Synechococcus sp. PCC 7335: one gene and its partner. The protein of the gene in region 2 binds, or shares a complex with, the protein of the main gene of each other region. Links are inferred from orthologs where the notes say so. Each region holds a gene or a part of one and is shown on either strand. Other genes may lie near its edges. The genes, in order: accB and accC.

What was found.
Region 1: the proteins of accC (region 2) and accB are in contact, whole or in part, in a solved structure (PDB 8UXZ), measured with the Escherichia coli proteins. The link is inferred for Synechococcus sp. PCC 7335 from one-to-one orthologs.

Annotation. Positions count from the first base shown.
Region 1 is NZ_DS989904.1:3,755,362-3,771,532, forward strand. Bases 13,355-16,087 are described here. They hold accB (acetyl-CoA carboxylase biotin carboxyl carrier protein), read right to left. Parts: upstream 15,104-16,087; coding sequence 14,606-15,103; downstream 13,355-14,605. Other genes in these bases: S7335_RS15915 (hypothetical protein), read right to left, coding at 13,752-14,153; efp (elongation factor P), read right to left, coding at 15,157-15,717; S7335_RS15930 (peptidylprolyl isomerase), read left to right, coding at 15,971-16,087. Outside these bases: S7335_RS15840 (carbon-phosphorus lyase complex subunit PhnI), read right to left, coding at 1-388; phosphonate C-P lyase system protein PhnH, read right to left, coding at 393-977; phosphonate C-P lyase system protein PhnG, read right to left, coding at 980-1,450; phosphonate metabolism transcriptional regulator PhnF, read left to right, coding at 1,609-2,364; S7335_RS15860 (permease), read right to left, coding at 2,395-3,435; S7335_RS15865 (ArsI/CadI family heavy metal resistance metalloenzyme), read right to left, coding at 3,517-3,978; S7335_RS15870 (helix-turn-helix transcriptional regulator), read right to left, coding at 4,062-4,427; phosphonate ABC transporter, permease protein PhnE, read right to left, coding at 4,580-5,455; phnD (phosphonate ABC transporter substrate-binding protein), read right to left, coding at 5,544-6,605; phnC (phosphonate ABC transporter ATP-binding protein), read right to left, coding at 6,686-7,537; upp (uracil phosphoribosyltransferase), read left to right, coding at 7,948-8,598; S7335_RS15895 (hypothetical protein), read left to right, coding at 8,767-9,123; S7335_RS15900 (YggT family protein), read left to right, coding at 9,246-9,551; S7335_RS15905 (threonine/serine dehydratase), read right to left, coding at 9,664-10,635; S7335_RS15910 (glycogen/starch/alpha-glucan phosphorylase), read right to left, coding at 10,746-13,304; more of S7335_RS15930, read left to right, coding at 16,088-16,171. UniProt on the Escherichia coli protein: This protein is a component of the acetyl coenzyme A carboxylase complex; first, biotin carboxylase catalyzes the carboxylation of the carrier protein and then the transcarboxylase transfers the carboxyl group to form malonyl-CoA.
Region 2 is NZ_DS989904.1:1,814,814-1,831,178, forward strand. The notes cover bases 6,728-9,654. They hold accC (acetyl-CoA carboxylase biotin carboxylase subunit), read left to right. Parts: upstream 6,728-7,482; coding sequence 7,483-8,826; downstream 8,827-9,654. Other genes in these bases: S7335_RS08000 (chorismate lyase), read right to left, coding at 6,728-6,909; S7335_RS08015 (hypothetical protein), read right to left, coding at 8,909-9,268. In the rest of the region: S7335_RS07985 (S-layer homology domain-containing protein), read right to left, coding at 1-440; S7335_RS07990 (cation-translocating P-type ATPase), read left to right, coding at 743-3,268; S7335_RS07995 (Crp/Fnr family transcriptional regulator), read right to left, coding at 3,433-4,179; more of S7335_RS08000, read right to left, coding at 6,295-6,727; ispF (2-C-methyl-D-erythritol 2,4-cyclodiphosphate synthase), read right to left, coding at 10,018-10,494; tRNA (guanosine(37)-N1)-methyltransferase TrmD, read right to left, coding at 10,768-11,544; S7335_RS08030 (glyoxalase-like domain protein), read left to right, coding at 12,140-12,730; lgt (prolipoprotein diacylglyceryl transferase), read left to right, coding at 12,749-13,666; cobM (precorrin-4 C(11)-methyltransferase), read left to right, coding at 14,002-14,937; S7335_RS08045 (hypothetical protein), read left to right, coding at 14,934-15,446. UniProt on the Escherichia coli protein: This protein is a component of the acetyl coenzyme A carboxylase complex; first, biotin carboxylase catalyzes the carboxylation of the carrier protein and then the transcarboxylase transfers the carboxyl group to form malonyl-CoA.

The DNA of each region.
Region 1 (16,171 bases), 1.9 Mb from region 2 along the record:
GCAGTCGGTGAATGTAGTCAAAGGTAGGACCAAGCATCTGACCACCTGGAATATCTTTGAAGATAGAAGAGATCCGGCGTTGGATAGACATTGCATTGGTGTCTATCGGCTGACTGTAGTAGAAGCGGGGAAGTGTGGTGCGGTAGGCTCGCAGTAAAAAGATAGCTTCAACAAGGTCGCCCCAGGATTGTTTGATAGCTAGAGCGGCTAAGTCTGGGTCGTAGAGGCTGCCTTCGCACATGACTCGATCTACAGCCAGACTCATCTGTTGTTTTATTTGGGAAAGGCTGAGTTCAGGAAGGGTATGTTCGCCCCTGCGACGGGCCTTTAGCAAAGCTTCCGCATTCCGAATTGCCTTTTCGCCCCCTTTTACAGATACGTAGGACATAGGCTTAACTGTGAACGTGAGTAGTACGAGGCAGACCAGCAACAGAATCATGAGCAAACATAAAGCAGTCCAGGCCACGAGGATAGAGAGTATTGTTTTCGGGCCACTGCTTCCAAAAGGCAGCAGGCAATCTAGGCGAAAAAGAAAGACTTCCCAAAATGCCAGGACCATTAAGTTGCTTAGATTCACCACCATCAAGTCCTTTGACCTGAACAAGTAGCGTCGTGGAGCGTTCAGGACATTCAGCACTTCCCCAATTGAAAGCGCTCAAATCAATTTCTGAAGAAAAGTTTGCAACAACGGCGAAATCGGCCTCACTGGGGTCTGTTGTAAATCGGCATCCCGTATGAAAACGCAGCCAGTTTCGCACCGACGTTGGTAAGCTAGGCTGCAACCAAACAGCGGTTTCTATATCAACAAGTGAAAGGCAAGCCGCGGCGCAAATAGGGGTAAGACCATCAGGTGCAGTGATATCTACTCGAAGGCGGTAAGGACGCCCGGGATGAGAGAGCGCTTCTAACAGATTTTTGAAGGTACATTGAGCGTCATGGACTGTGTCTTGGAAGCCAGGCAGTATCGCTGCGCTCATGACTACTCTCCTCTAAGCAAGGTGAAGAACTCGACTTGCGTAGCGGCTGTCTGCTGCTGAGTTTCCCGACTGTGACGCTGATAGGCTGCTTGCAGCGGCGCTATGACAGTGGACTTTATCTGGTAATGCCACCGATGCTGCTGTAGTAGTGCGTCACAGACAGCGGCAAGCTCAGCGTGGATTTGAGAGCGGCCCGCCACATATCCAAACCCAGATGATTCTTCATCTGATTTTGTGCCTACAGATGTTGTGAGCTGAACGACACATCGGGTCACTGTCATCTCTCCTAAATTAAAGGCCTCACCCCCGCCGCCTGCCCTGCCGCGTACCATCGTCAGGCCGACTTCGGGCGATCTCAAAAAACGATACTTAGGTAAATCACCCAAATTTCTCACACACTGCTCTAATAGGTCCAAAGGCGCTTTCGCTAATACAGCCATCCATGCCTGTCTGTCTGCTCTATTCATAGTCATAGATACTCTAGTTGTAACCGGCTAGACTAATTAGCCTAGATGTATAGACAATTTGGATTAGGATTAGAGTATGCCGTATGCTTTCAAATTCTGCAAGACTTTCTCGGCACTAAGTGTTGTCGAATACATCTCGACTCAAATACATTTTGACTAAATTGATGATTCACTCCGCCGCACCGCTATACGTGCAGATTGCACAGCAGCTCCGCAACAACATTCAGGCGGGTGTGTACAAAGTGGGCGATCGCCTTCCTCCAGAATCACAGCTATCACAGCAGTTCAGTGTCAACCGCAACACCATCCGACAGGCCATATCACTGCTCAAGCAAGAAGGACTGCTGCGCTCCCAACGCGGTAGCGGCACCTTTGTGGCCGCGCCCATCCGCTACGCCATCGGTCAGCGAGTGCGTTACAACGAAGCGCTCAAAGCGCAGGGACATAGTGCCGCTTTTACTCTTATCAGAGCAGTTGAAGTCTCAGCTGATGTCTCGGTAGCGAAGAAATTGAGTATCGAGCAAGGCGCGCCTGTTGCTCATGTAGAGCGCTTAGGAACGGCAGACGACGAACCGATCAGCGTCGGCAGTGGCTACTTCCCGCTGGCACGATTCCCCGATCTATTGAGCGAAGAGAGCATATCGTATTTGGTAGAAGTTGGCTCGATTTCTCGGTGGCTACGTGATCGCTACGCAATAGACCATATCCGCCTAAGCACGTCAGTATCCGCAAGGCTTGTACAGCCGCGCGATGCCAAAATGCTAGAGCTGCCACTCAATCAAGCTATCTTACTGGCAGAGTCGGTGAACGCAGACCAGCAAGGACGACTGATTGAATACGGCGTCGCTAGACTAAGGGGCGATCGCATGGAAATGGTGTTTGATAACGTCGCAAAAGCGAGCAAGGCAACCCACGACTAAGGACAACGGAAGATTGGACAAAAGCCAAGATTAGATAACAGCGCTAAAGACAAGACCCGCTAGAACAGAGCCTATAAAGGCAAAGCCGAGATACGCGAAAAAAACAGGACGACGTGCTAATGCAAACACTGCAATCATCGCCGGGATGCTAGTCGCCCCACCTGCTAGCAAGAAAGCCATACCTGCACCAGGATTCATTCTCTGAGAGATGAGTCCATCGACCAGCGGTAGGGCCGCATATCCATTGAGATAGGCAGGCGCACCGATAAAAGCAGCCACAACGATTGAAAATAAGCTATCATCCCCACCCACTGCGCCGATCCAACCATCAGGCACATACGCCAGCATCAGAGTCTCTAGCAGAAAAGCGAGAGCTAGCCACTTGCCCAAAAACCAGGCGCTCTTGCGCGCTCCCTTCCAAAACTTCTGCCAACGCTTCTTCTCTAGCCAGAACCACCAGACGACAGGCTTTGGATTCCGAACGCTGCTGCCAGCACAGCCGCCATCATTTGCACCTTCTTTGAGCGGATCGAAGAAAGACGCTTTTGCAACGCCTAGGCGAATGAGCAATAGTGTGCCAAAACCGCCGAGCAGCCCAATGGCGACAGTTGCGACAGCCTTAGCGATCGCAAACTTTAACCCCAATGTGCCTAACGTCAGCACAAACATAGAAGGATCCATCAGCGGTGATGATAACCAAAAAGCCATAACGCCCGCCACCGGAACCCCTATCGTCAACAGCGCAGCAATTAGCGGAATAACGCCGCAAGAGCAAAAAGGAGAGAGTGCACCAAATAGTGACGCGATTGGAATCATGACAGCAACGCGGCCTTGAAATGCTTTTCCAATCAGATTATCGGCGCCGCTAGCCTGGGCAGAAGCAGCAATCCCAATAGAGAGCAGTAGAAAAGGCGTGACCTCGACAAGATGCCAAAGGGTAGCAGTAAGGCTGACGTTAGCTTGCGCAGGATCAATAAACGTGAGCGCTAAGACGATCAATGCCATTGCTAAAAACACGCTATCTAGTCGCCGCACGCTGCGGTTCAATCGAGTGAGCACACTAACAGCCATAAGTTATCTCCTGAGTTAAGTAAGTACACTTAGATAAGTACTGGTTTGTAGCTGAAAGACGACCTTGGAAAAATCGACGGTTTACCTGCAGCAAGTGGGAGCGCAGTAATCTTTCTCAGCGGTTTCAGGTTGGCTAAAAGCCGTATCGATATTCAGTTCAGGTGCAGTATCTGCAACGTGGACTACGAAAATTTCCCAGAAATTACCATCCGGATCACTAATCCAGGCTTTGTCTTGTAGGGCATAGCAGCAGTCTGTGTTGAACTCTTCTGAGGGGTTGAGTCCGGCGGCTTTTAGTCGGGCGATCGCGCTAACCACTGAGTCTGCACTATCCACCTGAATCCCAAAATGGGATAGCTTCCCGGTCTGCAGAGGCGTACCAGTAGCGTTCAGCGTTAAATTTAAAGATGGATTCTCAATATCAAGCTTGGCATAGCCTACCTTGTGCTTAGTAGGTGGAGTCTCAAATAGAGCTTGATAGAACGCAACAGAACGCTCTACATCAAAAACTTTCAATGCAATATGGGTTTTGTAGGTTGCCATTATTTCTCCTTAGACATTTCTAGAAATATCGAAATAAGAATAAGAAGGTGCTATCTTGCTAACGCCATCTCGCTAAATAGAAGTCAGTCACAGCAGCCAGGATTCGATGCGCTGTTAGCAATGGTCTGACCAACATGCTCGATGCTCACGACGTGGTTGCGCGTGCAGCACTCCTCAAACAAAAAGTCAATTAAGCGAGTTAGCGACTTTTCTTCAGCGCGGTACCAAATCCACTGCCGATCCTTTTTAGAGGTCACAATGCCTACCTGACGCAGCTTATCAAGATGGTGGGATAGCGTTGCGCCTGCAATCCCTAGCTCCTTCTGAATTTCCCCAACAGGCAAGCCTTCAGGATAAGCAGACAGCAGCAGACGCACAATTCTCAGCCGTGACGGCTGACCTAAAGCGGCAAATGCATCTGCTAGATCCTCAAGCGATGACTCGTCCATAGCACTTACTTCCATATTTTCATAATAATCGAAATGGAGGATGCTAGGAAAAAATTGACCAATATCTACAATGGTTAGACCGATGGCACAGAGGCTGGCACGTTTTGATCGAAGTCCTATGCTCGCGACTCTGCTAGCAAAAACTCTCTGCACTAGATAAACTGTCGTCGCAGCCACGCAGACGCTGCATCAATCAAACCGACTGCCACAATAAGAATCAGTAAAATTGCACACACTTTCGTGTAGTCAAAAGAGCGAAAGCTTTGATAGAGAGAGACGCCAATACCCCCTGCACCGACAATGCCAAGCACGGTAGCCGAGCGTACATTAGACTCAAACCGATAGAGCACAAAGGAAATCCAGAGTGGAATTACCTGAGGAACCACACCAAAGAGAATCTCTTGAAGTTTGCTAGCACCTGTAGCGCGTACGCCTTCGATTTGTCCAACATCTATATTCTCAATCGCTTCAGAAAAGAGCTTTCCTAAAATACCAGCAGTATGAACGAAGATAGCAAGTACGCCTGCAAAAGGGCCTAAGCCAACAGCTACAACGAATACCAACGCAAACACAATCTCATTGATGGCTCTCATCGCGTCCAATAGTCTTCTTGTGGGCTGCACAATCCAAAAGGGACAGAGATTACTAGAGGCTAGGATAGAGAGCGGCGCGGCCACAAATACGGCAAGTAGCGTTCCCCATATACCCATACCGATAGTTTCGATGATGTCAGCAAGATAGGATGACCAGTCGGAAAAATCTGGTGGAAAGTAGCGGCCGACATACTCTCCCATCGTACCGCCACCCTCGAGTAGCTCCGCGAGGTCAATCTCACTAACGACACCGGCGTACCAGAGCATGGCGATAGTTGTGGTGATGCCTGCTAGCCGTCTAACAACTTGAGCTGAGGTTAGGCGATCACGCTTTTGCATCTCCAAAACAGCAGGCGATACTGATAGCTCATACTGTTCAGTAAAGTTTTTGTCTGAGTCATTCAGAGAAGATTTCTTATCAGTAAAAAGAGACATATAACAAAACGTTCTTTAATGACATAAACCGACCTAGCTTTTCTTTTCACAAGAGGTCTAAGTCGGTTTGTTTGTAGGTAGCTAGCGCTTATTTGACTGCTTCTAACGCTTGATTTAGCGCTTCTAAACGAGCTTCTTTAGCAGCTGTATCCAAACTGTCGTCGTTTTGAACTTCTAGAATAGTCTTTCCGATCTCTAGTTCGCGTACGGTGTTCCAAGTCGTGTCGTCAGCTTCGTCAAAGCCACTCCATTCCAAGGGGCCAAGGACTGTCTCGTCGTTGTAGCTATAGAAGAAGTCTTGAATCTCTCCTTTCAAGCAATCTGGTAAATCACTACGGTACGCGATAGGATCGCTAGGAATCTCAGGAGAAGTCCAAACGACTTGAATATTTTCGAACGCTTCGGGATCGTTCTTTTCAACTTCTACGAGCGATTCACTGTTGTTGGTAGCAACGTCTACTTGATCGTTGGCAACTGCTAGGGCAGTCGCTTCGTGGCTACCTGCGAACACCAACTCGCTAAACGCTTCTTCAGGATTCACATCGTTCTGAGCGAATACATAGTAGCTAGGCACCAAGAAACCGGAGGTAGAGTTAGGGTCGTTAAAAGCGAAGGTTAGATTTCCTGCGTTTTCAACAACGTACTCGTCGCCGTTGCCAGCTTCTACATCGATATCAGCCAGGATAGGATTCTCTTTGTTCGTGATTAGATAAGCGTAGTAGCCTTTACTGCCGTCAGAGCCAACGGTCTGAGCAAACGCTTCTGCATCAGAGCGCTCAGCGGCTTCAATGTAAGATTTACCGCCGAACCAAGCCATCTGAACTTTGCCTGCGCCCATCGCTTCGATGACGCCTGCGTAGTCCGTCGCATAAGACGCATTTACGTCACGACCAAGTGCATCAGAAAGTGCAGCGACGAAGGGTTCCCACTTTGGCTTTTGGTTTGCTTGAGACTCAGTAGAGATGATTCCGAACTCGAGTTCGGTTAGTTCAGGTGCGCAAGCGCCACCGGTGGCGACAGGATCCGCAGAGGTTTGTTCATCTACAGTGGCACTACCGCTACAGCTAGCCAGTACGGTAGTGCTAAAGAGCACAGCAGAGCAGAACGTTGCACATTTCGTGAACGTGGTGTTTTTGATAGGGTTTCGCATGGGAGTTATCGAGGATTCCTGTAGGTTCAAATAAAAAATTTAGGCAGTAGGAAAAATACTAGTAAAACGCTAAGCAAAGGCTATCTGGTTAGAATTTCGGCGTGACCACGGTGAACGAGCTCTTCAGCAGCAGCGCCATATATATTGCTGAGGCGATCGTCTAGAAGATCAACAATAGGTCCGTCGTATTGAACGGTTCCGTCTCGTAGGGCGATCGCGCGATCACAATAGAATCGAACCATCTGCACCTGGTGCAAAGAGGTAATCACTGTCAACCCGCCTGTCCGGTTGAGTTCGACTAGCAGCTCCATCACCCGTCTTGCCGATTCTGGATCGAGCGAAGCGATAGGTTCGTCGGCTAAGATTATCTTTGCCCCTTGCATCAAGCAGCGGGCGATCGCCACCCGCTGCTGCTGTCCGCCTGAAAGCAGCGCAGCTCTTTTATAGGCTTGGTTCAAAATTCCAACTCTATCTAACGCTGATAAAGCCCTTATTTTTTCCGTCTTGCTGAAAAGACGAAAAGCTGAGCGTAAAGGTGAAACCTGAGACAAGTTGCCAATCAGTACATTCTCTAAAACGCTGAGACGATTGACGAGATTAAACTGCTGAAAAATAAAGCCAACTTGACTACGCAATCGTCGCGCTTTTGAATGGAGTTTTCCATCTGCCTGCAACGGCGTATCAAATATCTTTATCTCACCACTATCTGCAAGCTGCAAACCGTTCATCGTTCTAAGCAGCGTAGACTTCCCGGAGCCAGATGCGCCCACTAGCGCCACCATCTCTCCGACTTTAATAGTCAAATCAACACCGCACAACGCTGGAATATTACGGAAGCTTTTACTAAGGCGAGACACTGCTACCGCTGACAGGGTCGGTGGTGCAAAGTCAGACTTAGAAGTATCTACACTTTCGTTTTTGACAGAAACCAAAACATTTGCATCGCAACGTCCTCAACACTCAATCACAGAGACTTATACGATGATTTAAGCTTTAGTAGTCTAAAGATTATTGAGAAGTAAAATCGTGGTTAAGATACAGAACAGTGAGTACTTCTAAAGTGAAACCACAAAAGAACTAAGGTCCAAAAACCACCCCAAAACGTAGGCTAGGGCCATGGGCTCTCCAACTCATCAGTCATCTAGACCCGCACTCTCATCAGAGACTACAGCACGGAATCTGCAATCCTTATTTCCTTATCAAAGTGAAATGATCGCTTATCGGTCTACTCAATCTATACGGCTAGATCTATACAGCTGCGAAAGGGCTAAGCCTACAGCAAATCGCTATACTTCTCTTCCCAGCAGTATGATGGTTTGGAACCCTTTCTCGTCCTAGCTTTATGGCTCCGCAACTGCGTATTCACGTTCCACCTCATCCCTTGATCAAGCATTGGTTAGGCGTTGTCCGTAGCGCCACTACACCAACAGGCGTCTTTCGCAGCGGAATGACAGAGTTAGGACGCTGGCTAGCCTACGAAGCAGTGCGCGACTGGCTACCAACTACGGATATGACAATAGAAACACCTCTGACAACATGTCCGGCGACTTTTGTTGACCCAGATGTACCAGTCGTTGTAATTCCTATTTTGCGTGCGGGTTTAGCGCTAGTAGAGGGCATTCAGAGCGCGTTACCGAATAGCTATACTTATCATATTGGGTTGGCTAGGAATGAGGAAACACTCGAACCTTTCTGGTATCTCAACAGGCTGCCAGAAAGGTTCGAGCCAAACACTAGAGTGGTGATCAGTGAGCCCATGATGGCAACAGGCGGCACGATGATGGCGACAATGGCTGAATTGACCCAGCGGGGCGCAGACCCAGCACTGGTGAGAATCATTTCGGTAGTCGTTGCCCCACCTGCCTTGCAAAAGATTGCTGAGTCGTATCCAACGGTGGGGGTGTATACAGCGATTATCGATGAGGGATTAGATGAGAATGGATTTATTGTGCCAGGGTTGGGCGACGCAGGCGATCGCACTTTTGGCACATAATCTCTCGACACATCGTTTTTTGGTTTGATGCCTTAAATACAAGCGTCATCTCTCAGCTATGTCATTGCCAGCTTGTTAAGAGTCCATTTATAAATTTATGAAGCCCGTCTCAAAAACGCTATTGATATCTACAGACATAAAGAGAGGAAGTCAGAATTAAGGAGAGTCATGAGTCAGAATAACTTTGCGGGTGGATTTGTCGCCGGAGCTTTTGTAGGAGGAATCATTGGCGGCATTGTTGGTGTGCTCGCTAGCAATCGCCTACGCCTTGACGAAACCGATACTTTTGCCCAAATCTCGGATGAGAACCGGCGCCACTTTGAAGGAGCTAGCGCTGAAGAAAAAATGGAAATTGCCAGACGCGGCCTAGAAGATAAAATCTCCCAGCTAAACATGGCTATTGAAGATGCTCGCTTGCAAATGGGAAGAGTCAACGATGATGCTCCCAACGCTCAAGCATCTTCTGGACTTAGGACCAGCCTACAAGATCAATCTGTCCAAGCGCGAAATGATTCAATTCTGTAGTGAATTAGGGGTTACCCCCCGATTGCGAGCCGATCAGTTAAAATACAAGTCATTATTTGGACCTTACGCTTCTTTTAGACGCTAAGACTACTTACACACTTTGACGCTTATCCTATAGACCTATGCCCGCACAGATTATCGCTCCTATCATTCAAGGAGTGTCTACATTCCTTAGTATCTACCTTGTACTAATCTTTATTCGTATCTTACTCAGTTGGTTTCCCAATATTGACTGGTCTAATTCTGTATTTTCTACGCTTTCGCAGCTTACGGACCCATATTTGAACATATTTCGCGGCATCATACCGCCAATCGGTGGCCTGGATCTTTCTGCCATCATCGCTATCTTTGCGCTACAGATACTTTCTGGATTAGTAGCCAGCGCGGGTAATCAAATTGTTGCAATGGCTTACTATTCTGCTTACTGACTACTCTGCCTATTAACCAAGGCTAAACTTTGCTACTCGATCCATCTAAAAGCTCGCTTAGACACCCTTTAGCCGAACTTTTAGATGGGTCATCACTACAATAAACAACCAATTAATAGCTATTGCGGCTGACGTTGGCACCCAGTGCTTCTAGAAAGCTAGATAGATTTACATTCCCTCCACAAATCAGCACGCCAATCTTTTCTCCTGGTTGCGGCACGTACCGCTTTGAGATCAAAGCAGCAATCGGTACAACTCCCGCAGGCTCTGCTACGATCCGCCACTGATCCCATAGTAGCTGTTGAGCCTTTACTATCGAATCTTCATCAACTAGGACACATTCACCTACGTATTGCTGGGCGATTGGAAACATCATCTGACCAACTTGCCTAGCGCCTAAAGCGTCTGCTGCAATACCGCCGACTTCTACAATCGCTCGCTCACCTATTGCCATAGAATCATGTAGAGTTGGCGCTCTTTCTGGCTCTATGCTTACGACCTTACAGTGACCTTGATACCAGGCGGCGATCCCTCCAATCAAACCACCCCCGCCTACCGATACCAAAATAGTATCGAGATCAGGAGACTGTTTCTCGAACTCCAGCCCTACTGTCCCCTGCCCAGCAATGACTTCCCACTGATCAAAAGCATGGATGACTAAGGCATTCGTTTGTGCGGCTCGAACATAGCTTTTGTCCAAGGCTTCGAAGTAGTCACAGCCACCTATAGAAAGGAACGCACCGTAGTTCCTAATCCGATCTACCTTAGTTGTAGAAGAAACGGTTGGCACAAAGATTTCAGCTGGATAGCCCAGTTTTTTTGCTGCGTAGGCAACTGCCGCACCATGGTTGCCTCCTGATGCCGCAATCACCCCAGCTAATGGCACAGCGCTATTCAAAAGTTTGGAGAAGGCACCTCTTGTTTTGAAAGAGCCCGCGTGCTGAAACAGCTCTAACTTTAGAACAAGATCAGCATCTAGACCAAAGCTACCTGTTTTTGACCTAATAACTGGAGTTTCTCGAACGTAGGGAGAAATAATGCTGTAGACGTTTTCAATGAGCGGTTTAAACTCTTCCGGCTTCATTTCTTTATTTAACCCAAAGGCCTTCGATCGAGAAACCGAAGGCCTTTGTTCACATCTCCTGAAATATCAACTTTCGCTTAAGGCAGTCTCTTCTAAGCTGAGAGACTCTGCTATACGGGTAGGCGAGTGCTGTTATCTGTCATCATCGATAGAGTTTTGGTGTACTCCTGTAGCTCCACAGGAACAGGCTTAATGTTCCAGATCTGATCGCAGTATTCTTGAATAGCTCGATCAGAAGAGAACTTACCCATACGAGCCGCGTTCAAAATTGACATGCGAACCCAGTTATCTTGGTCTTTATAAGCGGCGTCTACCTGTTTTTGACAATCGACATAGGCTTGATAATCAGCTAGGACCATAAATCTATCTTGATTCAAGAGATTATCAATTAACGGTTTGAACATCTTTGTATCTCCGCTGGAGAAGACACCAGAGCCAATCAGGTCGATGACGGTACGGAGCCCTTCATTTTCCTCATAATACTTACGGGGACTGTAGCCCGTGGCTTTGAGCTCAGCAACTTCGTGTGCCTGAAGTCCGAACAAGAAGAAATTATCATCGCCAACTTCTTCGCGAATCTCAACGTTGGCACCGTCTAAAGTTCCAATAGTCAGTGCGCCGTTCATAGCAAATTTCATATTGCCTGTACCGGATGCTTCAAAACCTGCGGTCGAAATTTGCTCTGAAAGATCAGAGGCAGGGTAAATAGGTTGTGCGTTCGTAACGTTGTAGTTCGGATAGAAAACGACTTTAAGCTGATCGCGAATGTCTGGGTCGCGGTTGACTACACGGCCCACAGAGGTGATGAGCTTGATGATGAGCTTAGCCATAAAGTAGCCCGGCGCTGCCTTACCCGCAAAGATAAAGGTGCGTGGCGTAATGTTTAGATCCGGATTGCTCTTGAGCTGGTGGTAGAGCGAAATGATGTGCAGTGCGTTGAGCTGCTGACGCTTGTACTCATGAATACGCTTGATCTGTACGTCAAACATCGAGGTAGGGCTAACTTTGACGCCAGTTGCCCTTTCAATGCGTACGGCTAAGGCTTCTTTGTTTGCTTGCTTGATCTGTCGCCATTCAGTGCGAAAGCCCGGATCATCGGCAAACGATTCTAACTGCTTGAGTTGAAACAGGTCGGTGGGCCACTCGTCGCCAATGCGCTGATTGATCAACCGAGTAAGTTTAGGATTGCTGAGTACCATCCAGCGACGAGGCGTGACACCGTTGGTTTCGTTGATAAATTTCTCTGGGAAGAGCTGATAGAAGTCATTAAGTACAGTTTCTTTGAGTAGCTCTGTGTGAAGGGCCGCAACACCGTTAATGGCATGACTACCCACACAAGCAAGATTAGCCATGCGAACATAGCGACCACCGCTCTCGTCAATCAAAGACATGCGGGATATGCGCTCGTTGTCCTGGCCAAATTTGAGTCTGACATCTTCTAGGAAGTGACGGTTGATTTCGAAAATAATCTCAAGATGGCGGGGAAGTAAGTTGCCAAACAAGCCAATAGGCCAGCGTTCTAAGGCTTCGGGCAGAAGGGTGTGGTTGGTATAGGCAAGGGATTTTTGGGTGATTTCCCAGGCTTTATCCCATTCAAATTCGTGAACGTCGATGAGTAGACGCATGAGTTCTGCGACGGCGATCGCAGGGTGCGTATCGTTCATTTGCAGCGTATATTTTTCTGGGAATTGTTCTAGGGGAATGCCATCGCGCAGCATGATTCGAATCATGTCTTGCAAAGAGCAAGAGACAAAGAAGTACTGCTGCTCTAGGCGTAGCTGCTTACCTTCTAGGTGCTCATCATTGGGATAGAGCACTTTGGAGATGTTTTCAGAGACTACCTTGGAATTGACCGCACCGGAGTAGTCGCCGTGGTTAAAAGCTTCAAAGTCGAAAGCATCAGGCGATTCAGCTTTCCACAGACGGAGCGTAGTGGCTGTGTTGACTTTATAGCCAAGAATAGCTGTGTCGTAAGGGACGCCCTTAACGACGCGATCGCACACCCATTCTACCCGGTAGCTGCCTTTGTTATCGGTATATGCTTTGGTATAGCCACCTAGCTTAACTTCTTGAGCCCACAGCGGCCGAACAATTTCCCAAGGATTACCATTAGCTAGCCACTTGTCGGTGCGCTCAATCTGCCAGCCATCTTGAAGTTCTTGCTTAAAGATGCCGAACTCGTAGCGAATACCATAGCCTAGAGAGGGAATTTGTAGCGTTGCCATCGAATCTAGATAGCAGGCCGCTAGTCGACCCAAACCACCGTTGCCTAGACCAGGCTCTTGCTCTTGCGCCATAATTTCGGGCAAACTTAGGCCCAGATCAGCCATGGCTTCGTCTACTACATCGTATAGACCTAGGTTGATCAGGTTGTTTCCTAGATACGGCCCCATCAAAAACTCTGCTGATAAATAGACCGCTGTCCGCGACTTTTGAGCCCGGTAGGTGCTTGCCGAGCTGAGCCAGTGGTGCAGCATGCGATCGCGCACCGTATAGGCCAATGCCATATAGTAGTCCTGTATAGAGGCAATCTCCGGCGATTTCCCCTGTACATAGAACAAGTTGTCTAGAAACGCCCGTTTTAGTGTTTCTGGCGTTAGACCAGTACGATCATCTTCCACTCGGATAGTGGAACGTACTTGTGGTGTGTTGATCTCTTTGGATTGCATAAGTCACCAGATAGATGGATGGGGGGCAATATAAGCAGGTTGGCTGAGGTCTGTTTATCGACGCTGTTCCCTTGAATTTTTGCTTGAGTTAATAGCTAAAAGACTTAATTTAAGTCAAATTTCAATCACTCAAGGTTATATGGACATTTGCCTCCTAGGGTTTAACCTACATAAAGTCATAAGATGCAGCGACAAACGGTAAAGCTAACTACTAAAGCTAGGTAATTATGCCCACTGGCGATCGCTATTAACTCTTTCCTAGCGTGTCGTTTGCGTTTGCGGGCTCATAGAACTAAAGAAAAAAGAATAGGAAAGCAAAACTTTCAGCTACCGTGCGGTCTACAAGTGAAAGCCCAGTAGTATCTGTTCTGACTACTGGGCTATTCCTAGATTGGGTGGATACTATGTATATCTACGACGTGATCGCTGAGCGCGTAAGGTAAGCATCTAGCGAGGTTTATCCGCAGGACCATCATCTTTTTGAGATTGCTCTAGCAGGCGTTCAAAACGCTCTTTACTCCAGCGATCGGTAGCATAGGAAATAGCGCTAATTTCCTCTAAACGAATTAGCCAAACAGTGCGCTGGTAGGGGTCGTCAGGTAATTCCTCGTCCTCGAATCCCTCAGCCACATCAACATCGACCACCTCGACATATTCTGCGTCTAGATAGATAGGTATGCCCACTAAGCGTGTCCCTGGCATACGAAACCAAACTTCGCTACCGGCGTGGAGGGCTTCTTCTAATCGGCGGTACAGTCGGCTCGAAGAATTTGAAGTGGCGGCGGCGGCAGGTCGAGTGCTAGTAGACTGCTCCTGACGGGCGGTGTTCTTCATCATGCCTTCTGTCATAATCTTCCTCCTCTTAATATGCTGCTTGCTTCTGTGTCCTACTTCATTCGACTTACTAGCTTAGTGTTTAGATTTCGTTAGTTCTGCTAGTTATTAGGATACAAAGATGTTTGTTCCGTCAGTTCAGGTGATGCTTTGGCACAGCATACCGTGCCAACTAAAGATGAGTCATCTTAATTCACAAGGATTATCCGACTGTAGAGAACCGCGCATCTACGACTGATCACCCCTAACTGATTGCGCCTAGTAGATGCCTTCTGTAGGCAAGTGGCATGCAATATCACTACAACATAGCAAATCCCTACTTAATTGGTCGCTTTAATTGATCGCTTTAGTTTAGTGAGTATTAGCTTTGGTTAGATATAGCTTTTCTACAGTTTTTGACAAAAGTGAATTTGAGCAGCCTACTACTAAGTGGGCTTAAGTGGGTTGAAAGAATAGGCTGGAAAAACTTACTTAGCAAGTTTTACTCGCATCAGTGGCTGTCCAAATTCGATCGGTTCAGCATTTTCTACCAGAATGGCTACAATTTCGCCAGACACTTCGGCTTCTAGCTCGTTCATTAGCTTCATTGCCTCGATGATGCATACTGTTTGACCCGACTGGATGCGATCGCCTACTTCTACGAAGGCAGACTCATCCGGCGCGGGCGATCGATAGAACGTACCGACCATTGGCGAGGTGATCTCGACTAAAGACGCATCAATCGCTGGTGTAGACGGAGTAGTAGGCTCTGCTGGCGTACTAATAGGAGCCGGCGGCGAGATTGGTGCTGCTGGCTCAATGGGCGCGGCGGGCGTAGTACTTGGAGCTGCGCTAAGAACAACTTCTGGCTGGAGCGCAGAAGGTTTACGAAGCGTCAGTTCAAATTCATCGTTTTTTAGGGTTAGCTCAGCGATGTCAGTCTGGTCTATAGCCGTTACCAACTCGCAGAGTTCTTTAAAGTTCACCTGTAAAATCCCATATTAAAAATGTTCATAGCTAGTGCGCAAATCATACAACCTTAGGTTTCACGACCTAGATAGGTATCGTTACGAGTGTCGATTTTGATTCTTTCACCCTGAGAAATGAACAGCGGTACCATCACCTGAGCGCCCGTTTCAACGGTGGCAGGTTTGGTTCCTCCAGTAGCCGTATCACCCTTGACTCCTGGATCAGTCTGAGTGATCTCTAAAACGACAGTGTTGGGCAGTTCTACTTCTAGAACTCGCTCATCCCAAGTCAAAACGGTTACTTCCATTTCTTCTTTGAGATACTTCACAGCATCACCAATTTGATCAGCGTTGAGCCGACTTTCCTCGTAAGTTTCCATATCCATAAAGACGTATTGATCGCCGTCTCTATAGGTGTATTGCTTGTTTCTCTTTTCAAGTATTGCCTGAGGCACCATCTCGCCCGCCCTAAAAGTCCGTTCGAGCGTGTTGCCTGTCTGCGCATTTTTCAGCTTAGTACGCACAAAAGCAGAGCCTTTGCCAGGTTTGACGTGCAAAAACTCAACGACGCGCCACACGGAGCCATCGATTTCGATACTGGTACCGGTGCGGAAATCATTGCTAGAGATCATGATGATAGCTAAAAGGTGCTAAGGCAATCGGCAATCATTGTACAGCTCGGCGGTTAGTTGCCTGCTAATTATGCTCCATAAATTAACAGCCTCACTACGGGCTAGACCTGCTGATAAAGTTAGCTAGCTGATGGCAGATAGTGTGAGCGTACTAATTGATAACAAGGGTTACAGCATCGGCGGGTGACTGGGGGTGAGGGACCCAGACTATGGCAAGATCAAAGCTGAACGCCAAAAGTCTCCCAATCAAGCCATGAATTTGCGAAAGCTTAAAAGTCTGATCAAAGCCGCTTGTTTTAGTCTGTTGCTATCCGCGATGTGTCTATTGACATCCGTGATGCCTGCACAGGCGATCGCGCTTAATCCGGTTCTAGCGCCTGTCCTAGCTGGGCTGCCGCCAGGAAATGCAATCACAGACGGTGCGGCTCTACTACGCTACGCTTTACCGATTGAC
Region 2 (16,365 bases):
TAGTCTGGAATTGCTGTGGCATCTGTAAACGTTCGCCTGATTAGTTGCTCGCGCTCGGCTGGCTCTGTCTTAGGAAGGCGAATTCTTGCAGTGGTTTGTTCAGCTGACAGGGCTGCCATCAACACTACGACTGCCTGCACTCTAGAAATGGCCTGCATAGGCAGAAATCGACCTGATCTATCCCCACTAAGCAGGCCGCGTTCTGAAGCCCAGGCGATTACCTCATTTGCCCAGTACTGCGGTGGTACGTCCGGAAACGGACGAGCCGATTGCCTTGTCGGTAGCCCTGGGAAACTTTGACGCATCAAGGCTGCAAACTCAGCTCGACTGACTACAGCAAGCGGACGGAATGTAGTGTTGGCATACCCGCTGATCATCCCTCGCTTCGCTAGAGCTACGATGCAGCCTTTAGCCCAATGGTGAGTAGTGTCTGGAAACATACAATTGACTTCGCTTTAGCTTTGCAGGTCATTTCACAGACAACAAAACCACCTCGAGTGTGACTTTGCGCCTATCCGCTGTCTGTCCTAGACCGCTCTAGTGACCTCCTCCCATTGGGAAACTCTAAGTCTATAGTCGCGGTCAAACACTTTTTGCTCAAGACGATTTCCAAGATGATTACTTACTAAATCTCAATATGAAATCAATAATTTATTCGCTGGGATCACTAACAAAGCCAGAAAAGTAACGTAGGCTCAAAAGAGAAATTCCTGACTGTATCTACCTTTAAGCCACTTTTTGTATGAGCTTGCCTGCTGCCCCACCTTCTCGACCCATCGAAAAAACGACCTCTAATCGGACGAATGCTCTCAGCAAGTCTGACTCGAATCTGCCAGTCTCGCCTAACCTTTCGACCGAATCTGCTGAGCCTCAGACGATTGTGCTAGATATCACAGGCATGATGTGTGCGGGTTGTGTCAGCACTGTAGAAAAAAAGCTAGCACAGTGTGACGGGGTGCTCACTGCTACAGTCAACCTATTAACTGAAGTAGCCGCGCTAGAGTGCCTACCTCAAGCAGATGGCAGGGCAATTGCGCAGGCTTTAACCGATGCAGGCTATCCATCAACGCTACGCCAGGCCAATATCACGGGACTAAGTGCTGAGTCTGACTGGCTAGCTAAACAAGAGCAAGATCAGCAAAATCAAATAAGTCGGTTAGCGATCGCATCGATTCTGCTTGCCTTCTCTGTGCTTGGTCATCTACAACATTTTGATCTTCGCGGTCCATTCAGTACGCTACTCACCTTGCCTGTCATCACGACCTTGTGGTTTCATGGCACGCTCGCTACGCTGACCTTGCTATTTCCGGCTAGAAAAATCCTAGTGGCTGGGTTTCAAGGCCTTAGGCGTGGCACGCCCAATATGAATACGCTAGTTAGCCTAGGAGCGCTGAGTGCCTACCTAACGAGTCTAACAGCCTTGCTCTTTCCCCAATTGGGATGGGAGTGTTTCTTTGACGAGCCAGTGATGCTGCTGAGCTTCATCTTGTTGGGGCGAACCTTGGAGCAACGAGCCCGCTTTCAATCCGCTGGGTCTTTGCGATCGCTAATTGCGCTTCAGCCGCCGTTTGCCAGACTAGTCCCTCAACCTACGCTGCCTAAGCAGTCTATTAACACTGCTACTGCGAGCCTCAAAGTTCCGGTGAACCAGGTAAAAGTAGGCGAGTGGCTACAGGTTCTTCCCGGTGAAAAAGTCCCTGTCGATGGCATGATCGCGCTCGGTGAAACTTCTCTAGACGAGTCCATGCTGACGGGAGAATCTATGCTGGTTAGCAAGCAACCGCAGGATACTGTCTTTGCCGGTACGCTCAATCAATCGGGTGCCATTACGCTTCAGGTCACCCGCACTGGCGCAGAGACTACCCTGGGCCAAATGATTCAACTGGTCGAGACGGCTCAAACTCGCAAAGCGCCCATCCAAGGATTAGCCGACATCATCTCTGGCTACTTTACCTATGGTGTCTTGGTTTGTTCTGGGCTGACCTTTTGCTTTTGGTACTTTGTCGGTATGCCGCTGTGGCCAGAAGTTGCTCAGCTAGCGATGGGACATGCTCATATGCATACAGCGCACATGCCTGCCGTGGGTGATTCTTTGCAACTGCTAGTAAGTTTGAAGCTGGCAATCGCGGTCGTTGTTGTCGCCTGTCCCTGTGCTTTGGGTTTAGCTACACCCACTGCTATCTTAGTCGGCTCTGGAATAGGCGCCGAAAAAGGGCTACTTATCCGTGGCGGCGATATCTTAGAAGCTACCCAAAAAATTGACACGCTTGTCTTCGACAAGACAGGTACGCTAACGACAGGTTCACCCCAGGTAGTTGATTGTATTTCCTTTTTGGATGAGCTATCTGAAGATCAGCTGCTACAGTTAGCAGCAACCGTCGAAAGTGGAACTTGCCACCCGCTTGCCGTTGCTATTCAAAGCGCCGCGGCGCAAAAGCAATTACCAACCTTAAACGCTAGCAACTTTCAAACGAGAGCCGGGTCGGGAATTAGTGCTGTCATTGAATCTACTGATTGCTCGAATTCATCCTCTGACCAAAGATCTCATCAAACAATTGCGTTGGGGAACAAGGATTGGCTAGCAGAAAATGGCTGCTCTATCGATGCGTCTGTAGACGAGATGGCTAGAGATATTGCCAAAGCTGGTAAAACCGTTGTCTTCCTTACAAAAGAACATCAGCTGATTGGTTTAATCAGCGTTGCAGATCAGCTGCGATCCGAAACGACCAACGTGTTGTCTGAGCTGAAATCTATGGGCATCTCGATACAGATTTTGAGTGGCGATAGCTCAGCTGCCGTTCGAGCGATCGCACAGCAGCTCGGTCTTGATTTAGCCCACGTACAAGCCGAGGTGAAGCCAGCAGAAAAGTTGAGTGCGATTACTGCTCTTCAAGCTGCTGGACACCAGGTCGGACTGATTGGTGATGGAATTAATGATGCGCCTGCTCTTGCCAAAGCAAACGTGGGTATCGCTCTGAACTCTGGTAGTGAGGTGGCGATCGCCACCGCTGATATTATTTTGATCAACAATAACCTCACTGATGTGCTCACCGCGATCAAACTTAGTCAGGCTACCCTGAACAAGATTCGTCAAAACCTAGCTTGGGCCTTTTCCTACAACCTTATCTGCATTCCATTGGCGGCGGGAGCCCTGCTGCCAGCGTTTGGCATATTTCTCAATCCAGGCTTTGCAGGTGGACTGATGGCCGTGAGTTCTGTCGCCGTTGTGCTGAACTCTTTGAGTCTAAAGCTAGGTCGCGCCTACTAAAGGACTACTAAAGACAGTATCTAGAGGAAAAAGATGCCTTAACGGCTCAGCTCATTCGTTAAATGCGAAAAATGAGTCCGGCTATCGTAGCTATTGTCAACTGGTTGGGTACAGTTCTCTGGCTGAAATTCTTACAAAACAACAAGCAAAGCAGAAAATTGCTTCTAGCGCTGTATCTTCCAATCACCAGTTCCATGAGGAATGCAAATCAAGTTCTCATCATAGCTTTGGATCATGCCTGCCTGTCGCAGCTTGCCCATCAACCGAGTGACTGTTACTCGAGTCGAACCAATGGCGCTGCCAATTTGAGCATGAGTTAAAGGGAACGGCAGATAATAGCCCTGTTCACAATGTTCACCATGCTCATCAATAAGTAGCGTCAAAAACCCTAATAGCCGATCGATTGTTCTGCGCTGACCTAGCGTGCTCAGCCACAGCATTTTACGTTGATGCTGACGCCGAAAAGCGTCTAATACTTCTTTTTGAAAATGAGGCCATGTCTCTAAATCATTCCAATAGAGCCAAATCACCGTGGTCTGATCCACATGTGCAAAACTTTGTAGGGAAAAAGGTGGTTGTGCAACGACCTCGAAAGGTTGCCCTGCACCTACAAATCCTAAGAATGCTTCTTCCGACGCGACTAAAGGCATTCTAGTGTTGCTAGTGCTGCGCTTTGCCGTAGCACTAGTCTGAGCGTTTCCCAATAAACGAACTGACCCTTTTTGCACTAGATAGAGTAGTCCAGGACGAGCCGGAATCTTCTCGTCTTTGTTGAATGTTCGGCAGCGGTAGTGTTCAGCCGCCCAATCAGAAATACGCTGCCAAGCCAAAAACGGGCGAGTACTATCCGACTGTGGGAAGGACATAGTAGGCGAAGATAGGTTGGGGTTAAGCGAAGTAGATAGTGTCATCTATAGATAAGGGAGAACGTCATAGAGTGAGTAGATATTGGGCGAAGGAGAGTGACTTTATAGGTTTTCTCTGTGATTACACGGAGAAGACAAAGCTTACTTTTACAAAGTTGACGTCTGACTAAGTAGAACCGCTGATGAGTGCCATTGATAAATGCTCGATCAGAAGTATTCGTACAGTTGAAGCTGCAAAGCGGACTTCTAAGTCAGCACAACACTACGTAAGCGCTGATGATGTTAGTAGATTAATATAAATTGTTGGATTATGTATGCGTAAATTCCGTTCTTTATTACTATTTCAGCATTCGTCGGAAGCCATCAAGAATCGGTATTAGAAACCAATGAGAAAAGCTACAGTAAATACCCCTAAAAATCTGAACTAGTTCTCTGAGGTAGCTATTTATTCTCTTCGAAATTGATTTTTCCACCTTCCTCAAAAGCGAACCCACGATGGTGACAAAGCGTCGCATGGCAACTTCGCAGGTATTGGGGGGAAAGCATTGTCCGCGGTGAGCCGTGTCTCCATACAGCTTACTCAAATTCAATCCTATACAACCTGCACTATCTAACTAACTATATAAGCGCTACCGATGACCAATAAAGCTATCAGTAATATGGCGAGTTTGCTAGTTGAATGGATAAAGTGAACAGGGCATGAAAGCTTACAGAATAGATTTGCTTTAATTGTTGGAATTCTTAGACGAATAACTGGGCTATTTCACAGTGCCAATCAGACGATAAGAAGATATCTTTGTTTCCCAACACAAAAATGACGAGCCACGTTCAAGACGATAGAAACTTCGACTTTCTTCTCTATGAAAATTGGGATATAAAACTTCGGATCTATCTCGAACTCAACACTTTTAGGAACCTACAGTATCTGTAACTTTTGAAACAGCTTGAACGAGTAAGGAACACCTCAATTCTTTTTTGGTGAAGTTATGAACCAGAGGATAAAGAAAAATTCTCTAGCAAGAGATGGTTAGCGCTACCGCTACGAGCGCAGTCTTACCTCTGTTTCCATTTATCAGCGCTTGATAAATTCCATACGACTGAGTGAAGATCTCTTAACCTTCGTTCCCTACGTATATAGCTGTGCCACTTTAACTAATGGACTCCAAAGATGACAAAAGAGAGATCTTCTCTTATAGTGATATTGTGTGAGGAGCGAACCAGTTAAGGACACCGAGACGAAACACGGCCAGTCGTCGGTGTCCTTTCTGATTTTGATTTCTGCCCCGCTTATAGGTTTAGTTCGTCGACTAGCGCGACTTGCCTCGATTAGCAGGTCTCAGTGTTCATAGGAAAGTGCTAAGTAGGTGAACGGATGTCGTCTTTAGCAACTAGTCCTCCAACCAGTGTAGAGTGCCAACCAGTGTAGAGTGCCAACCAGTGTAGAGTGCCAAGCGAAGAATGCTAAACTCGTCAGACATTTAACTAAGTAGTTAGCATTGAATAGATAGCAACTAAGGACACTACAAAGCGGAGTTAGATCACTTGAAGATTTCGACTTCAACTGCTGGTAAAGTGCCCTTCAAAATTTCCGAAAAAGTGGCGAGACAAGCACAAGCCTCTAGTCGTACATCAGGACATTACAAACCATAGCGCAATTACCAATCACTACCATCGGAGCGCTATGAGCACACCTAAATACCAGTATCGTCTTTAGACTGAGACTGCACCCTAGGAACAATCAAACCTTGGGGATAGTCGAAGAGCTAATCAATTAGCGAACAATAGAAAAGACGATTGTTTTGGTGCCATGACTACTCCTGTATATCGTCTGCTTGTGTGCCTATTGCAACCAATGCAGTAGTAGTCGTGTTTTACAGACCCTCTCTCATATCTGCTACATGGAGAGTATACTTTGAGCTAGGAGTACGGAGTTAGCATCGAGGTCGAGCAAACACTTTTGAGCAAACACTTCAGCTTGATGACGCGTAAGGTTCCTCAAGTGATTCCTTGGTAGCTGGGATTGAACCCGAGACCTGGCGATCGACGAGGTGGCTAATAGTTTAAAGGCGAATATAGGAGAAGCTGGAGATTACTCAGGGGCAAGTGATCGTTGCAGATAGTCCGTGTCATCCTGAAGCGCAGCTTTGCACAGACAAAATCCTAACTACATTCCGAACCCATCGGTCCTAAATACCGAATCAAGTAAGGAGAAAACACCTCGTATATCAGTGTTAGCGGTTGCCCATGGTGCCAAAACAAATAATGCCGTCCCCAAAACGGGCCCTTTTGCTCAAATGCCTTCTCTAGAGCGGTAGAATAACCAAACTCAATTCCTTGAATATCTCTATAGAGTTCCGTGCGTAGTTTAGCTAGGCTAGCCCAAATCGGTAAAGCGCGATTTTCTAGGTATTCGTCTACATGACTAGCTTCCCACCAAGAGGTAGCATAAGCTAGTCGCTGACCAGAAGCTGTCCGCAGCCAGACCTGACGGCGCAAATGTGGGCCTGGCACTTGTGCAATGGGCAAAGGTGCATAGTCCCCACCTGCGGCTACAGGCGACATATCGATGACATCGACCTCTGTTGGTTCACGGGTTAGTAGCTGCAGATGGCGCGTTGGCGAACCATCTCCTAGCATCAATATCTGCCATGCCGGGGAAAGCTGATCGTGAGGCAGCCCTCGTTTCACAACAGATTGATTGCCTTGCCATAGAGGTTTCAAAGCATACCAGGTAGCTGGTTGAGTCGAAGAAAGAGCGGAAGACGCTGAAGCCAATGTGTTTACAAAAGTTTATATCCTTGCTCTTATCATAGCGAACAAGTCATAACCAGCGAACAAGTCATACCTAGCAAGTTGCAAACAATAGAAAGCGACAAAAGCGGGACTATAGAGATAAGGTTACGCAATTATCTACCAAAGTTGTAGAGTCGAACCTTCTAGATCAAACTCTTTAGCCTGTGTGTTTTGCTATGACTTGCAACCAAAATGAATTCGGAGGGATTCTATTTTCACTAAAATCTGACAGCCAAAGTACAGAAATCCTATTACAGGAGCCCTGTGGCCACAACCTGTCTTGAGCCTATGCGGATGGCGAGACTCGAACTCGCAAGGCATGAGCCACACGCCCCTCAAGCGTGCGTGTCTACCAATTCCACCACATCCGCAAATGATGGCAACATCGACTTATAACAATACGGCATAATGGACACCTTTCGACAGTTTCTACGGATACGTTTGCTTTATGTAGTTACGGCGAGGACTAAAGCCTTCCACCAAAGTAAAGAGGGGTAGAAGGATGCGTGATACGATCAGCTTCTTGATGACTTAGCAGCAAATGCTGACCGCTAGATGAGCTTCTCTAAAATTTTGATTGCCAATCGTGGTGAGATCGCACTACGGATTATTCGCACGTGCGAAGAAATGGGAATCGCTACCATCGCTGTCCATTCCACCGTTGATCGCAGTGCTCTCCATGTTCAACTAGCTGATGAGGCCGTCTGTATTGGTGAAGCCTCCAGCAGCAAAAGCTATCTCAACATTCCAAATATTATCGCTGCTGCGCTCACGAGAGGCGCAACTGCCATTCATCCAGGCTATGGTTTTCTGGCTGAAAACGCTCGATTCGCTGAAATCTGCGCTGACCATAATCTTGTTTTCATTGGCCCTACTGCGGCGGCGATGCTGGCGATGGGTGATAAGGCGACTGCTAAAGCGACCATGCAAAAGGTCAAAGTACCTACCGTTCCAGGTAGTGAGGGTTTGCTAAATAGCCAGGAGGAGGCTGCTAAACTTGCTGCCGAAATTGGCTACCCAGTAATCATTAAAGCAACCGCAGGAGGGGGTGGGCGTGGTATGCGTTTGGTACGCGCTCCCCATGAGCTTGGAAAAATGTTCTTAGCTGCTCAAGGAGAGGCAGAAGCTTCTTTTGGTAATCCCGGTGTTTACTTAGAAAAGTTTGTCGAGAACCCACGTCATATAGAGTTCCAAATTCTAGCGGATAGCTATGGCAATGTTGTTCATTTGGGCGAGCGGGATTGCTCCATTCAACGACGCCATCAAAAGCTTTTAGAAGAAGCTCCTAGCGCCGCTTTAGACGAATCATTAAGACAGCAGATGGGTGCGGCGGCGGTCCGGGCTGCTGAGTCTATCAACTATGTGGGTGCTGGCACGGTAGAGTTTTTGGTGGACCGTACGGGCGAATTCTATTTTATGGAGATGAATACCCGCATCCAGGTTGAACACCCTGTCACAGAGATGGTAACGGGGATCGATCTGATTGCTGAGCAAATCCGGGTGGCCCAAGGCGATCGCCTACTATTTACTCAAGCCGATATCCAACTACGTGGTCATGCCATAGAATGCCGGATTAATGCAGAAGATCCAGAGCACAACTTCCGGCCTAATCCCGGTAGAATTAGCGGTTATCTAGCCCCTGGTGGCTTAGGGGTTCGGATGGACTCTCATGTATATACCGACTATGAAATTCCACCTTACTATGATTCGCTAATCGGCAAACTTATTGTTTGGGGTCCAAACAGAGATACAGCGATTCGGCGTATGCAAAGAGCGCTTAGAGAATTTGCTATCACTGGTTTGCCAACGACTATCGGATTCCACCAAAAAGTAATGGCGCATCCGCAGTTTGTGAAAGGAGAAGTCTTTACAGACTTTGTGGCAAATATGATGGAATAGCTCGCCGCCCTAGAACAGAGCGCTATCCGTAATGGCTACTTAGATTAGATATTCGTATAGACGGACCGTTTATACAGACGGACTATGTAATAGCTGCCTCTTCGGTAAACCTAACGCAACGAATTTCAACGTGAGCCGTTCCCTCTACGTTAGCTGCTAGTGCTACTAACTGATCTAATAATGTTCGTGACGAGACAACACCTGTCAAGATAACGACACATCCGCGCTGACGGACCTTCAGCTGGCTGATGTCTTCTTTAACAGATTGATTAAAGCACCTTAGAACCCTATTAGCTAAGCCGTTGTAGTCGTACTCGCCTCGGATGCCAATGCGTTCCGGTGGGCTAGTAGAAAAGCCCTTAAGTGGTGATAGCTTTGTCGCGCCAAACGGATTATGCACGGAAGGTACTAACACAACTGATGATTCGCCTACTCCATTCACGCTCTTATCCTCCACTTGTCAATAAATATTTCAAACGAATATATTTCCTTCGTTACCTTGCTAATTCCAGCTGAGCTGTGTTCTGAACCCGTTTACGTACTTTTGGTTTCGCTGCTATCTCAGCGGTCTCGCTTCTACAGGTATGGTTTTGCTTGTACGCTTCTATATTCAAGAACTTAATCCGCTTCGGTGAAATCTCGACACCATCTTGTACCTATCAGGAATTCTTGATAGTTTTATCGCTCACTTTCTCATCGTCTAGCCCAGAAGAGTTGCTACTCTGTGCAGGAGAGCGATGGGAATGTCCCCTAGATACGGCTCTAGCTGCCTAATAGAGATAATTGCCTTTCTGTTCAAACCCAATAGTGGGAAAAACACAGACGTTTAGTGAATCTTTACAAATAGCTTTCAGAAGAAATAGCTAGACCGGTGACTGGTACTGTAAGGATTTACAAAGATTGTATAAGTAGTATAAGAAGATTTACGTATATTTTGATACCTCAATAGGGTTTTTGGACGGGTTTTACGTAGTTTTGGCTAGGTTTTTGAACTTTTTATACCAAACTTGCCCTATATAGTAAAAATATGATGAAGCCTGTTTCCTAAAAGATAGAAAAGGGCAATTCATAGACTGGCATACTAAATTTCGACGCCAGCTCTTTGTACTCTACTGAGTTGAGTATCTTACTAAGGGACTTAGAAATTATACGTACTAGGTCTATAAACGGATGCTAGGACTGCAGCAACTACTAGGACTGCAATAGTGCCACTGCGTAGGCAGCAATACCTTCTTCTCTCCCAATAGGACCAAGCTTCTCGTAGGTGGTCGCTTTGATGCCAATTTGATCAGGCTCGATAGAGAGGGTCGTTGCTAGTCGAGTCCGCATGTTGGGAATATGCGGATTTAATTTCGGCTTTTCAGCAATGACAACGCTATCAATATTGCAAACGTGCCAACCGCGATCGCCTACCAGCCGGTTCACTTGAGCGAGCAGCACCTGGCTATCTGCACCTGCCCACTTAGGATCATCGGGTGGAAAGTACACCCCAATGTCTCCTAGGCTCAGTGCGCCTAGCATCGCGTCCATAATGGCATGAGTAAGCGCGTCGGCATCGCTATGACCCAGTAGCCCCTGCGAGTGAGGGATATCTATTCCGCCTAAAATCAGCTTGCGGCCTGCGTGTAGACGGTGAACGTCAAATCCATTGCCAATCCGAATATTCATAGGTAAGAAGCTTGCTCGCGTTATCAAGATATAAAGCGTTGATTTATGACGCTTACTCCACTCTACGCTTACTCAACTTTATATAGCGCTTCTCTGATAAATGAAACGAGCGCGAGTTACTTGACCAGTTGTCACATAAGGCTGTCAGCCCGAAAACTGCACCTCAGTCAAGGGTCCAATGCTTATAGCGTCTTCCCTGTTGCTTAGAATATCTTTATCGGCTGAACCCTCAGCAAAATGCCAAGCTGATTACCAAGAAAAGCACGAGAAAAGCTATCGCTCAGTGCTATCCTGCCAACGTTTAAACAGATCAGGCCGACGTTGTTGTGTTCGCTCTAGCTGCTGTTGCTTTCTCCATTGGGCGATCACACCATGATTACCAGACATCAGCACTTCGGGTACAGACCACTGCCGAAACTGCGCAGGTCTCGTGTATTGCGGATAGTCAAGTAAATTGGCTTCAAAACTTTCATACTTTAAAGAGTCAGTTTTTGCTACCGTACCTGGCAGCAGCCTAACAACGCCATTTAGCAAAGTCAGGGCCGGAATTTCGCCACAGGTCAGGACAAAATCGCCTAGAGATACCTCTTGGGTGGTGATGTTCAAGACGCGCTCATCAACGCCCTCATAGTGTCCACAAATCAGCACTAGCTGATCGTAGCTAGCAAGTTCTTTAAACAAAGCTTGCTCCATAGTTCGACCCTGCGGCGTCATCAAGATCACAGCCCTCTTGGGCATGATAGGCAGCGATTCAACAGCAGCAAATATGGGCTCTGGCTTCATCACCATGCCCACACCGCCGCCGTATGGAATATCGTCTACCCGATGATGCTTATCGGTTGTGAAGTCCCTTGGATTAGTGATCTCAACAGTCGCAATCTGTCGCTGTAGCGCCTTCCCAATCAGCCCAGATTCAAGCGGAGAGACAAAGAACTCTGGAAAGAGGCTGACGATATCGAACCGTAAAGGGAGTTGTCTTTGTCTTGCTACTATTGAGGGTTCTAGCTGTTGAGGATCTAGAGGATCTAATAGAGAGTCCATAAGCGGCACTGATATTTTCTTGGCCTCACAGAGATGATACATGGAATCTAGTTGTGCATCCGATCTAACAATGCTGAAGCAATAGCTAGTACAGGCGGTGCGATCCCATAGGCTGAAATCAAACCATAATTTCTTCGCTAAAGTTTTGAGTGGTATGGCGATGTCAGCAGGCGTCTAAGCTCTGCCTTTTATTGATGATCCTGACTGCTATATAGCGGTAAATTAGTAAGGCCTCTATAAGCGAACATTTCAACTGAAAACTTTTGCCAATCTCAAAGCTCAACTAACCCCGCCTCCGCTGAAGAAGTGTCAGCTACTAATGGATGTTTGAAACATATTGTGCGCATATCAGCTAGGATTAAGCGTCCTAGAGTTTGAGGCGGGGTATCAAGCTCTAAGTGCGCAGCTTGCGCAAACGCTAATTCTCCTTCTGCTTAGAGGTAGTGGGTCCTACCTAGTTCACTCAAGATATGATGCTAAGGCGAGCAACATGGTTTGCTTGCCTTAGCTTTGATGCTTACTAAGCTTCCCGAACCCCTCTACAAATCGATCACAATTGCTAAGTTGGTAGACTATAAACCAACATCACCTTTCCTTTAGCGCGATGATAACTAGCTCTGCATTGAACGGAATAGTCGCCAATATTCCGCTAGATACGTTGGTCTCGACCCAAGGCATCATGGTGATGCTGTTAGTAGCCTACGCGGGTGCAATGTGGGCTTTTTTACGCGGTGCGCCCAAGGTTCATACTGTGATGGTCTCTGATGTAGAGGTTGCCCGTCGATTTTACGAAGGTATGCTCAGCTTGTCAGCAGCAGATGTCCCTTTGCACTATTACTACAACTATGAGCAGACCTTAGGCACAGCCGGTATAGATCCGATGATGGGCGCTTCAAGCTTTGGCCACTTCGGCGGCCCGCATCTTGGCGGCTTTCCAGAAGAAAGCTACGGCGGCTCTGATGGGCTGTGGTATCAGCTCAAGAAAAACACGCAGCTTCATGTCATTGGGGGGGCGAGTTTAGGTAATCGCAATCGGCAGCGGCACGTTTGCTTTGACCACGACTGCTTGGAGTATTTGCTGATGCAGGTACAAACTAGAGGCATCCGGCATAAGCTAAGACGCGATCGCCCGCTCAATTTTCTAGTCAAAGACTTTAATGGTGAAGTGATCGAAATGGCCGAGGTTGAAAACTAGATGAACTTGTTTAACCTCATGCCCGTACACTCGCCGCGATCGCCGCTACTGACTGGTCTACTAGCGGTTTTTCAATCGCCAGGGCCAGATATTGTAAGTATTGGTCCTTTGACGTTGAGGTGGTACGGCTTACTGATTGCTTCAGCTGTTTTGATTGGTGTAGCCCTATCGCAATATCTATCCAGAAAACGAGGCATTGACCCAGAGAAAGTAGGCGATATGGTAATTTGGCTTGTCGTGGCGGCGATCCCCTGTGCGCGCCTTTACTATGTCCTATTTGAGTGGTCATCTTACGCTGATCGCCCTGGCGATATCATTGCTATCTGGAGGGGGGGAATTGCTATTCACGGTGCTGTGATTGGTGGCACCCTCGCGACTATTCTTTTCGCAAAACTTAATCGGTTATCTTTTTGGCAACTGAGTGATGTTGTTGCTCCGTCGCTGATTTTGGGGCAGGCGATTGGTCGCTGGGGAAATTTCTTCAACTCAGAGGCCTATGGAGCGCCGACCGATTTGCCGTGGAAACTGTTTATTCCACTCTCTAATAGACCGCCTAGTCTACGTGAGTTTGAATACTTTCATCCTACTTTCCTTTACGAGTCTCTGTGGAATTTAGGCGTGTTTTCGCTGCTGCTGTGGTTGTTTTTCTGGGGGTTGAAGCGGCCTCAGAAGTTTAGAGCCGGAACGCTGTTTTTAGTTTATCTAATTGCCTATAGTCTTGGCCGGGTGTGGATCGAGGGACTACGAACCGATAGCTTGATGTTTGGTCCAATCAAGATGGCCCAGCTGGTAAGTCTGATTGGAATTGCCATAGGTAGTGCGGGTCTGGTTTGGACCTATGGCTTGGGTAAGCAACTGCCTGATACCGTACCAGTGAGTCGATTGCGAGCTAGAGAGCGGAAGGCCAAAGATAAAAGGGCCAAAGAAGAGCTCTAAAGACAATATGTAAATAGATAAATATAAATAGATAAAATCAAAAAAAGAAAATCAAAAAAAGAAAAAGCTCCAAAGGACTAAAAAAGACCTTCAGAGCTCTGAATCAGGGTGCATCTACATACCAACATGCAGGATTTTTGGACAGCCTTTTGTGATTCACGTTCACCTTTATTTAGTCTTCAAGAAACGGCTGTAAATAGTAGTGAATTGATGAATACTGACGTCGTATAGCAACTTTATTTGATGTTGGTTCGTACTTATAGTCGCCTTAAAAACAACTTATTTTTAACCCGTTCCGTTTAGTATCTTTTTAGACTCATGATTGTAAGGTTTGCATGGATTTTCTGACTCATTCTACTCGGCCTGTGCCGGCTGTTTATATTGTTGGTGCGGGTCCAGGCGACCCAGAGTTGTTAACAGTTAAGGCTCAAAAGCTTATTGCACGAGCAGATGTTTTGGTATACGCCAATTCGCTAGTACCGACGCAAATTTTACAAACCGTTCGTGCGGATACTGAGAAGGTTGCTACTGCGAAGATGACACTTGAAGCGATTGTGCCGTTGATGATCGAACGAGTCCGCTCGGGAAAGTCTGTAGTTAGACTTCACTCGGGCGATCCTAGCCTCTATAGTGCTATTCACGAGCAGATGCTCAGGCTGAGCGAAGCGGATATTCCATTCGAGGTCGTTCCTGGTATCAGTGCGTTTCAAGCAGCGGCGGCTAAGCTACAGGTTGAGCTAACGATTCCAGCTCAGGTACAGAGTATTATCTTGACTAGAACTAGCGGACGAACGCAAGTTCCTGATACAGAAGAGTTAGCGGGCCTAGCAGCTCACCGGGCTAGTCTGTGTTTGTATTTGAGTGCTCGGCATGTCTTGGCGGCTCAAACTCAGCTGATGGCTCATTATCCGGCTGATACACCTGTAGCAATTTGCTTTCGAGTGGGATGGCCTGATGAGCAAATCAAGGTAGTTCCGCTCTATCAGATGGCTGCGGCTAGTCAGGCGGATGAATTGGTGCGAACAACGCTGTATATCATCTCCCCAGCACTTGCACATCGAGCGGTGATTAAGCAGTCAGCCCTCCAGTCAGTCCCTGCAGAAGAGAGAGCAGAGCTCAAAAGAGAAGCAGAAGTGCGATCGCGTCTCTACAATCCTACCCACGACCATCTGTTCAGGCCGAGTCCTCAAACGTCTACTAGAGCATCCAATCAAACTGCTTCAGAGGGTGATCAGCGAATCAATCAAGAACAGGAGAAAGCCAAACGATGAATTATCTAGTGTCTGTCTGGAGCGATCGCCTCCAAGCCGAGACGGCCTACACAGCGCTTGAGTCTGCCAACATCACGATGGACAGAGTAGATCTGCTCGGCAAGGGCTTCAAATCCGCTGATGACTACGGACTCATCGATCCTAAGGACGAAGCCTGGAAGCAAATTAAGCGCATGGCTACGTGGATAATCCCTTTTGGCTTTGTGGGCGGCTTCGCATTTAACGCAATTACGGGTCTTGATACCTTCCCCTGGGCAGGTACCTTAGGTAATCGACTTATCGGTGGTATATTAGGCGCGATCGCCGGTGGTATGGGTAGCTTCTTTATCGGTGGAGGGACTGGTATCGGCATTGGCAGCGGTGATGCCGTTTCCTATCGCAATCGACTCGATGCCGGTAAGTATCTTGTTGTCGTCAAGGGCTCAGAGGGACTAATCGCTAAAGCTAGTCAAATAATGCGTCCCTTACGGCCTGAAAATATTCAAGGCTATTCAGCGCCTGGGGAGTAGTGTCTTTGGTAGACTATGTTCCTAGCAAATCGCGCTTTAAAGCGTAGTCGCCTATGCCCCTCCATCAGTCCATAAGCGTTAGTTCGTAAGTAATATATCGAGTATTATAGGAGTGAGACTCATAGTCGTTATGAGTTTCACTTTCTTTGTTTTTAGCCTATCTATAGGTCTTGTAAGGTTTTCTATGAGCGTGTCAGTCCCTACAAATTCGTCCACAGCGGTTTCTAACAATCCATTGCTGATTGGTAAAGGCTTACCTCCCTTCAACGATATTCAGCCTCAACATGTGGTTCCAGGGGTTGAGCAGCTGCTGAGTTCACTTCGATCCGAATTTGCTGCTATTGAGACAGAGATTAGTGCAAACTTAGGCCAATCTAATCCAACTGCTCCAACTTGGGAAACCCTAGTCGAGCCGCTGAATGCTATTACTGAAAAACTCAGCTGGACCTGGGGAATTATTAGTCATTTGATGGGTGTGAAAAATAGCTCTGAACTGCGCACAGCTTATGAAAGTGTTCAACCAGCGCTTGTGCAGTTCTCTAACCAACTAAGTCAGAGTCGGCCTATCTACGACGCTCTTAAGCAGCTTCAAGAAAGTGAAGCTGGTAAGTCATTAGAGCCGGCTCAACAGCGCATTATTGAATCTGCCCTACGCGACGCAGAACTTTCGGGCGTTGGCCTCTCAGGAGAGCGAAAAGAAAGATTTAACCAGATTCAGCAGTCGCTAGCAGAGCTTTCCACCCAGTTCTCTAATCACGTCTTAGATGCCACCAAAGCCTTTAGTCTGACGCTGAGCCAGGCAGAAGACATTGCCGGACTACCGGATAGCCTATTAAGCCTAGCTGCGCAGGCGGCTAGGGAGGCCGGCGAAAAAGATGCGATCGCTCAGACTGGTCCATGGCGGATCACGTTGGATATG